One region of the Acidovorax sp. KPB24-03 genome, then DNA from elsewhere that is predicted to be linked to it. Evidence: predicted binding sites of a transcription regulator. Region 1 holds the regulator's gene; the other holds the start of a gene.
The links. Region 1 encodes FNR, which switches genes on or off when oxygen is low (the NO sensors DNR and NnrR bind a similar motif). Its sites were predicted from a motif close to TTGATNNNNATCAA; they were not measured.

Region 1 (4,083 bases):
TACCTCACGGGCCTGCTCATCGTCAGCGCGATGTCGCTGTTCCTGTTCACCGCGGTGGCGGGGGCGCCTGTGGTGCGGCTTTCGCCTGTCCGCAGACGGTGTACACCGAGATCTTCATGTGGATCGAGCACCGGGTGGAGGGCGACCGCAGCGCCCGCCTGCGCCTGGATGCCGGGGGCTGGACCTTCGAGAAGGTGCGCAAGAAGGCGCTCAAGCAGTTCCTCTGGATCACGGTGGCGCTGTGGACGGGCTTCACCTTCGTGGGCTACTTCGTGCCCATCCGCCAACTGTCGGGCGAGCTCCTGGCGATGCAGGGCGGCTGGCAGATCTTCTGGGTGCTGTTCTACGGCTTCGCCACCTACGGCAATGCCGGCTTCATGCGCGAGCAGGTGTGCAAGTACATGTGTCCCTATGCCCGGTTCCAGAGCGCCATGTTCGACCGCGACACGCTCATCGTCACCTACGACGACGCGCGCGGCGAGCCGCGCGGTCCCCGCACCAAGACGGTGGATTACAAGGCCCGGGGCCTGGGCGACTGCATCGACTGCACGCTGTGCGTGCAGGTGTGCCCGGTGGGCATCGACATCCGCAACGGCCTGCAATACGAGTGCATTGGCTGCGGGCTGTGCGTGGACGCCTGCAACACCGTGATGGACAAGATGCACTACCCGCGGGGGCTGATCCGCTTTTCCACGCAGAACGGCGTGGCGGCTCGCTGGGGCCGGGCGCAGATGCTGCGCCGCGTGCTGCGCCCCCGCGTGCTGGTCTACAGCGCGTTGCTGGTGGCGCTGTGCGTGGGGCTGCTGTCCAGCCTGGTGCTGCGCACGCCGCTTAAGGTGGACGTGGTGCGCGACCGCGCCGCGCTCTCGCGCATCGTGGCCGGTGGGCAGCTGGAGAACATCTACCGCCTGCAGATCATGAATGCCACCGAGTCCGGCCAGCGCTACCGCATCGGAGCGAGCGGGCTGCAGGGGCTGCGCGTGGCGTCCGACGCCGAGGTGGAGATCGGCGCGGCCGAGTCCCGCTGGGTGGCCGTGCGCCTGCAGATCCCCTACGGCTCCGCGCCGCCCGGATCGCATGCCGTGCAGTTCGACGTGCAGGCGCTGGGCTCGGGCGGCCATGTCGCCGAGAAGTCGGTCTTCCTGGTGCCGCGATGAGCGCCGCCGGCCACACCGTCACCGTTTCAGGCGCCAGACCGCTGTTCCGACCGCATTTCTTCTTTTCCTGTCAGGAGTGAACACCATGCCATCCCCTATCGCCGCCGCACCGGCTCCCCTTCCTTCGGCCGCTCCCTGGTGGAAGTTCGGCTTCGTCTGGATGGTCATTGCCGGGCCGGCCATCGTGGTCGTGGCGGGTTTCACCACGCTGTGGGTGGCGGTCGTGCGCCCCGACCCGGTGGTGGCCGAGGACTACTACCGCCAGGGCATCGAGATCAACAAGACGCTGCAGGGCGCGCCGAACAGCCTGGCCCCGGCCATGAAGGCGCGCAACCATGCGGCCACCCCCGTGCAGGACCAGCCGCGCTGAAGGCGGCCTGTCCGCACCACCCCCCGAAACGAGGAGACAAGCGCAATGTGGACCCAACGCCTCATGTGGATTGCATGGCCCGCCTTCCTGATGGCGGGCGTGCTGGAAATGCTGGTCTTTGCCCTGGTGGACCCACAGGACATGCACTGGTTCGGACAGCCGCTGGCGCTCTCGCGCGAGGGGGTCTACACCATCGCCTTCTTCGCTTTCTGGCTGGTGACGATGGCGTCGAGCGCACTCACCACGCTGCTGGCCATGTCGCCGTTCGAACTGAACCGCTGCCCCGTGCCCGTGACCGACCGGCCCGCCGACTGCGCGCGCCACCACCCGGGCGCATGAAATGCCAGCGCCGGTGCCGCAGGCCGGCCGCTCAGTGGCAGTTCTGCGAGTTCACGATGCGCTTGAGCGCCGCGGTCTCCAGGATGCGCACGTGGCGCTGCTTGACCTCGACGATGCCGTCCTCGACGAACTTCGAGAAGGTGCGGCTCACCGTCTCCAGCTTGAGGCCGAGGTAGCTGCCGATTTCCTCGCGCGTCATGCGCAGCACGAGTTCGGACTGCGAGAAGCCCCGGGCATGCAGGCGCTGCACCAGGTTGAGCAGGAAGGCCGCCAGGCGCTCTTCCGCCCGCATGCTGCCCAGGAGCAGCATCACGCCGTGCTCGCGCACGATCTCGCGGCTCATGATCTTGTGCACGTGGTGCTGCAGCGCCGTGACCTCGCGCGACAGCTCCTCGATGCGGTCAAAGGGCATGACGCAGACCTCGGCGTCTTCCAGCGCGACGGCGTCGCAGGTGTGGTGGTCGCTGACGATGCCGTCCAGGCCGATGATCTCGCCGGCCATCTGAAAGCCCGTGACCTGGTCGCGGCCGTCTTCGGTGGCCACGCACGTCTTGAAGAAGCCGGTGCGGATGGCGAAGAGCGAACTGAAGGGCTCGCCATTGCGAAACAGGGTGGCCCCCCGCTTGACCTTGCGGCGCACGGCCACGATGTCGTCGATCCGCTGCAGTTGCTGATCGTTCAGGCCCAGCGGCATGCACAGCTCGCGAAGGTTGCAGTTCGAGCATGCCACTTTGATGGTTTGCGGATTCATGGGAAAAGGCCTTTGTGGTGAGGGGAGGGCGGGCGGCCGGCAGGGTGGTAGAGCCCGGGCGAACGCCGGGCACCTGTCATGGATCAATTGTGGCAGCGTGCGCCTGCAGAACCCTTGACCCAGGTCAAGGGTTTCCCCCGGGGCCTGCGGCACATTGGGCAGGCACAAGGAAATCCCATGATCGCTGTCACCCCTGAACTCCTGCGCCGCTTCGACGTGCCCGGCCCCCGCTACACCTCCTACCCGACCGCCGACCGGTTCGTGGAGGCCTTCGGACAGGACGACTACGTTCTCGCGCTGCAGCAGCGCCGCCTGGGGTCGGCCGCCAAGGCACTGCCCTTGTCGCTGTATGTGCACATTCCCTTTTGCGAGTCGCTGTGCTACTACTGCGCCTGCAACAAGATCATCACCCGCCACCCCGAGCGGGCCGAGGTGTACCTGCGCTATCTCAGCCGCGAGATCGACCTGCACACGGCCCAGTGTGGCGTGGGCCAGGTGGTGAGCCAGCTGCACCTGGGCGGGGGGAGCCCGACGTTCCTGTCGGATGACGGCCTGCGGTCGCTGATGGCCATGCTCCAGCGCAGCTTCACGCTTGCGCCCGGCGGCGAGTATTCGATCGAGATCGATCCGCGCACGGTGGACGCGGGCCGGCTGGCGCTGCTGGCGGAGCTGGGCTTCAACCGCCTGAGCTTCGGCGTGCAGGACTTCGACCCCGAAGTGCAGAAGGCCGTGCACCGCATCCAGCCGGCCAGCCAGGTCTTCGACCTGGTGGCCAGCGCGCGTGCGCTGGGCTTCGAGTCCATCAACGTGGACCTGATCTACGGCCTGCCGCGGCAGACACCCGAGTCCTTCGAGCGCACGCTCGAGCAGGTGGGCCGGTTGCGGCCGGACCGCATCGCGCTGTATGCCTACGCCCACCTGCCCGAGCGCTTCAAGCCGCAGCGCCGCATCGTGCCGGCGGATCTGCCGCTGGCGGCGTCGAAGGTGGCCATGCTGTCGCAATCGCTGCGGTCGTTCCAGGACGCCGGCTACGTCTATGTGGGCATGGACCACTTCGCGCTGCCGGGCGACGCCCTGGCCGTGGCCAAGCGCCAGGGCCGGCTGCACCGCAACTTCCAGGGCTACAGCACCCAGCCCGATTGCGACCTGCTCGGCCTGGGCGTGTCGGCCATCGGCCGCGTGGGCGCCACCTACAGCCAGAACGCCAAGACGCTGGACGAGTACTACGACTTCATCAACCAGGGGCGCCTGCCGGTGGTGCGGGGCCTGGCGCTCACGCGCGACGACCTGGTGCGCCGCTCCGTCATCATGGCGCTGATGTGCCAGGGCGAGGTGCTGTTCGAGCCGGTGGAGCAGGCGTGGCTGATCGATTTCCGGCAGTACTTCGCCACCGAACTGCAGGCACTGGAGGACCTGCAGGCGCAGGGCCTGGTCGTGCTCGGCCAGGAAGGCATCGAGGTCACGGC
Region 2 (5,415 bases), on a different contig from region 1:
TTGAGCCAGATGGCCAGGTGCATCATGTCCTCGTCGCTCGTGCCCGGGTGCGCGGCGATGAAGTATGGGATCAGGAACTGCTTCTTGCCCGCCTCTTCGCTGAACTGCTCGAACATCTGCTTGAACTTGTCATAGCTGCCGATGCCCGGCTTCATCATCTTGGTGAGCGGGCCCTGCTCGGTGTGCTCGGGCGCGATCTTGAGGTAGCCGCCCACGTGGTGCTGCACCAGCTCCTTCACGTATTCGGGCGACTTCACGGCCAGGTCGTAGCGCAGGCCGGAGCCGATCAGGATCTTCTTGATGCCCTTGAGCGCGCGGCCGCGGCGGTAGATCTTGATGAGCGGGCCGTGGTCGGTCGTGAGGTTCTGGCAGATGCCCGGGTACACGCAGCTGGGCTTGCGGCACGCGGCCTCGATCTCCGGACTCTTGCAGCCCAGCCGGTACATGTTGGCCGTGGGGCCCCCTAAGTCGGAGATGGTGCCGGTAAAGCCGCTCACCTTGTCGCGGATGTCCTCGATCTCCTGGATGATCGAATCTTCGGAGCGGCTCTGGATGATGCGGCCTTCGTGCTCGGTGATCGAGCAAAAAGTGCAGCCGCCGAAGCAGCCGCGCATGATGTTCACGCTGAAGCGGATCATCTCCCACGCCGGGATCTTGGTCGCGCCGTCGTGGCTGCCGTTCTCGTCGGCGTAGCTCGGGTGCGGGCCGCGCGCGTAGGGCAGATCGAACACGTAGTCCATCTCGGCCGTGGTCAGCGGGATGGGCGGCGGGTTGATCCACACATCGCGCGCCGTCGGGCCCTCGCCGTGGGCCTGCACCAGGGCGCGGGCGTTGCCGGGGTTGGTCTCCAGGTGCAGTACCCGGTTGGCGTGGGCATAGAGCACCGGATCGCTCTTGACCTGCTCGTAGCTGGGCAGGCGGATCACGCTGCGTTCGCGCGGCGGCACCTTGAGCTTGGCCTTGAGGTTCGGGTTGGCCACGAACAGCATCGGCTGGATGGCGGGGTTGGGCTCGGCGGATTTCGAGCCATTTTGCCCTTGCGCCCTAGTATCCATTGGCATGGATGCTATCGAATCAGGAGCATCCTCCTTGCTGCAGGTGCTGCCTTGGGCGGCGGCCTGCTCGCTGGTCGTCATGTAGGGGTTGACGTGCGCCTCGACGCGGCCGGGCTCGTCCACGCTGGTGGAGTCGATTTCGAACCAGCCCTGGCCGGTTTCGTCGTCGGACCGGCGCACGAAGGCGGTGCCGCGCACGTCGGTGATCTGCTCCACGGGCTCGCGCGCGGCCAGGCGGTGGGCCACTTCGACGAGCGCGCGTTCGGCGTTGCCGTACAGCAGCAGATCGCACTTGGCGTCCACCACGATGGAGCGGCGCACCTTGTCGCTCCAGTAGTCGTAGTGGGCGATGCGGCGCAGGCTGCCTTCGATGCCGCCCAGCACGATGGGCACGTCCTTGTAGGCCTCGCGGCAGCGCTGGCTGTACACGATGGCCGCGCGGTCGGGGCGCTTGCCGCCCACGTCGCCAGGAGTGTAGGCGTCGTCGCTGCGGATCTTCCGGTCGGCGGTGTACCGGTTGATCATGGAATCCATGTTGCCCGCCGTCACGCCCCAGAACAGGTTGGGGCGGCCCAGGGCCTTGAAGGCATCGGCGCTCTGCCAGTCGGGCTGGGCGATGATGCCCACGCGAAAGCCCTGCGCCTCCAGCGTGCGGCCGATCACGGCCATGCCGAAGCTGGGGTGGTCGACGTAGGCATCGCCCGTCACCAGGATCACGTCGCAGCTGTCCCAGCCGAGGCGCTCCATCTCGGTGCGGCTCATGGGCAGGAACGGGGCCGTGCCGAAGCGTTTCGCCCAATACGGGCGATAGCTGGTCAGCGGCTTCGCGGCGCGCGCGAAAAAGGAAACGTCAACGGGGGCGTTCATGGAGGGCAAGGCGTGGGGAAGCCGCGATTTTAGGCTTTTGGGCCTTTCCTGTCGAAACCGAGGGCCAAGGCGCGTGCCCGCGCCCTGCGCCGCAGGGGGTCAGCCGCGGGTGGCGAGCGGCCTGGCGGCGGTCTCGGTGCGCGGCGTGGCGGGCCCCGATCGGCCCGTCACCATTCGCCGGAGGCACGCACCCGCTGGTCCAGATCCGGTGCGGGCGGCTCGCCGTAGGGCGAGTGCAGTGCGGTGGCCCTGGCGGTCCAGGCGGTAGGAATAGCGGCCAAGGCGCCCTCCTCCACGCGGCCCGGCCCGTTGGCACCGGCCAGGGCAGCGGGAAACACCATGGCGTTCATCACGTGGGTCAGCGCAGCGGCAAGCATGGCGGGTCCTTTTCATGCGGGGTTGCCGCCAGCGTATGGCGGCGGGGTGACTGTTTCGTGTCAACGAAAAAGGGCCCGCCGAAAAGGGAGCCCTTTGTGTGCCAACGGCCACACCGTCGGGAAGCGAAGGGTTATTTCGCCAGCGTCAGCGTGCCCTTCATCAGCGCGGAATGGCCGGGAAAGGAGCAGAAATAGGCATACGACTCGCCGGCCTTGAGCGCCTGGGTGGAGAACGTCACCGAATCGCTCTCGCCGCCGCCCACGATCTTGGTGTGCGCGATCACCCGGGCGTCCGCGTCCTTCACGTAGTTCTTGGTGGCTCCGGCAGCGATGCCGTCCGTGGCCACGGCCTGCAGGTCGGCGGCCTTGCTCAGCACCCAGTTGTGGCCCATGGCGGTCTTCGGGAGCTTGCCCACGTGCTTGAGCTTGACGGTGAATTGCTTGCAGCTTTGCGGCACCGCGAGGGTCGCCTTGTTGAATTGCATCGCATCGTTGCCTTCGATCTCGGCCGTGCAGTCGGCGGCCCAGGTGGGGCCAGCCGCCAATACCAGGACCAGCGCCGCGAATTTCCAGTGGTTTGCCATGAGGTCTTCCTTCTTCATAAAACAGGTGCTTGCGCCTGGCGTTGCCGGGCTGCTCCATGCAGCCGGGCGAAGCAACAGCGCGATGCAGGGAGCGTATGCGCGGGGCCCCTGCAGCGCCTTGAGGTGCATCAAGCCTTGTGCCGAACGCCGTCCATGGAGCCGGCGTGCAGTTAAGCTCCGCCGCCCATGCCCTACACCGTGCGAACCCCCACCCACAGCGAACTGGTCATCAAGAAAAGCCGGTTCATCGGCTGCGTGCAGCCCATGGCGGACCGCGCGTCGGCCCAGGCCACCGTCGATGCGCTGTGGCAGCAGCACCCCGGTGCCGCGCACGTCTGCTGGGCGCTGCTGGCGGGCGGCCAGTCGGCCGCGGTGGACGACGGCGAACCCGGCGGCACCGCGGGCCGGCCGATGCTGGAGGTGCTGCGCCACCAAGACCTCGAAGGCGTGCTGGCCACCGTGGTGCGCTATTTCGGCGGCGTCAAGCTGGGTGCGGGCGGGCTGGTGCGGGCCTACACCGACACCATCGCGCAGGCGCTGCTGCCGGCCGAGAAGGTGCCGCTGCAGCGCATGGTGGTGCTGCAGTGCGAGGTGCCCTACGCCCTGGAGGGCCTGGTGCGCCGCGAGGTCGAGGCGGCCGGCGCCACGCTGGGCGAGGTGGCCCACGGCTCGCTGGTGGCCGTGCGCATCCAGTTGCCTCAGCCGCAGGAGGCGGCGTTCGTGCAGCGGCTGAACGACGCCTGCCAGGGCCGGATCGGCTGGATCGCGCCGTAGCGCCGCCATCGCCTGCGCCGAAAGTGCCCTGCACCTACAGGCCCCACCCTGCGGCCCGGGGACACTCAGCCATTCGCCACCCCTGAGGAGATCGACCCATGAGCCCACCCCTGGACGCCATCATCATCGGCGCGGGATCGGCAGGCCTTGCCGCGTTGCGCGAGGTTCGCAAACGCACCGACCGCGTGCGGATCGTCAACGATGGCCCCTGGGGGACCACCTGCGCGCGGGTGGGCTGCATGCCCTCCAAGATGCTGATCGAAGCGGCCAACGCCTACCACCGGCGCCACGCATTCGACACCTTCGGCCTGCGCGGCGGGGACGGCCTCTCCGTCGACATGCCTGCCGTGCTGGAGCGCGTGCGCGCCCTGCGCGACGAGTTCGTGGCGGGCACCGAGAAGGCATCGGCGGTCGGCGACCAGGGCATTTCGGGCCACGCGCGGCTGCGCGGCCCGGGCACGGTGGAAGTGGGAGGCAAGACCTACCATGCCCGCAGCGTCATCATCGCCACCGGCTCGCGCCCCATCATTCCCGAGGAATGGCTGGCGTTCGGTGACCGCATCCTGACCACCGACACCCTCTTCGAGCAGCCCACCCTGGGGCCGCGCATGGCGGTCATCGGGCTGGGACCGCTGGGCGCGGAACTGGCGCAGGCCCTGTCGCGGCTGGGCGTGGAAGTGGCGGCGTTCTCGACCGGGCCATCGCTGGCCGGGCTGTCCGATCCCGACATCCTCGGTGCGCTCCAGGGCGTGCTGAAAGACGAATTCGTCGTCAGCGTGGGCGAGGAGGCCCGCTTGCGCGAAGTTCCGGGCGGGATCGAAGTCAGCAACGGCAGCACCACGGTGGTGGTGGACCAGGTGCTGGCGGCCATGGGGCGGCGGCCGAACATCGAACACCTCGGCCTCGATACCCTGGGCATCCCCCTGGACGCGCACGGAAAGCCGCCCGTGGATGCGCGCACCATGCAGATCGCGGACCTGCCCGTGTTCATGGCCGGCGATGCCGACGACCGCCGGCCGCTGCTGCACGAGGCCTCCGACGAGGGCCACATGGCCGCACTGAACGCCATGGCACCCGAGCCGCAATGCTTTCGCCGGCGCACGCCGCTGTCCATCGTGTTCACCCAGCCCAACGCGGCGGTGATCGGCCAGGCCTGGAAGGACCTGAAAGAAGGCGAATTCGTGACGGGCTCGGTGAATTTCTCCCGCCAGGGCCGCGCGCGCGTGGCGCAGCACAACCAGGGCCGCCTGAACGTGTATGCGGAGCGCGAAAGCGGCCGCATCCTGGGCTCGGAGCTTTGCGCCCCCAGCGGAGAGCACCTAGCGCATCTGCTGGCGCTGGCCATCGACCGGTCGCTCACGGTGCAGGACCTGCTGCGCATGCCGTTCTACCACCCGGTCCTGGAGGAAGGCCTGCGCACCGCGCTGCGCGATGCGGCTTCGCACCTGCCCAGCGGCAGCGCTTCTGACCTGTCGGCCTGCTCCGCCTATGGAGCCAGCGCACTCGATTGAATATTCCGCACCCGCCCGGGCTTCAGTTCCGGGCGGGGGTGCCGAAAAAGGAGGGGTCTTTGCCTTCGCCTCGCCCCGAGGCCCCAACAGGAGCACCCCATGGATGTCGCGCTTTCCCAGTCGGTCGTCAACACCGCAACGGCCATGGCCAGCCAGAAGAATTCCGATGCCCTGAACATCCGGGTGCTGAAAAAGGCGCTGGACACGCAGGAGGCCTCCGCCACCTTGCTGATCGAGTCGATGAAGC

Region 2: azu (azurin) is a predicted target of FNR. The motif match lies at 3,002-3,015, and genes of this name have one in related genera.

What each region holds. Positions count from the first base shown of each region.
Region 1 covers NZ_BAAJYR010000285.1:326-4,408, reverse strand. The annotation lists partial or broken gene ccoG (cytochrome c oxidase accessory protein CcoG) at 1-1,157, shown strand, start outside; gene AC27KI_RS19255 (FixH family protein) at 1,243-1,527, shown strand; gene AC27KI_RS19250 (hypothetical protein) at 1,573-1,866, shown strand; gene fnr (fumarate/nitrate reduction transcriptional regulator Fnr) at 1,898-2,617, opposite strand; gene hemN (oxygen-independent coproporphyrinogen III oxidase) at 2,795-4,083, shown strand, end outside.
Region 2 covers NZ_BAAJYR010000018.1:29,399-34,813, reverse strand. The annotation lists partial or broken gene AC27KI_RS04965 (YgiQ family radical SAM protein) at 1-1,922, opposite strand, end outside; gene AC27KI_RS04960 (hypothetical protein) at 2,090-2,299, opposite strand; gene azu (azurin) at 2,431-2,883, opposite strand; gene AC27KI_RS04950 (IMPACT family protein) at 3,070-3,657, shown strand; gene AC27KI_RS04945 (dihydrolipoyl dehydrogenase) at 3,756-5,168, shown strand; gene AC27KI_RS04940 (YjfB family protein) at 5,268-5,415, shown strand, end outside.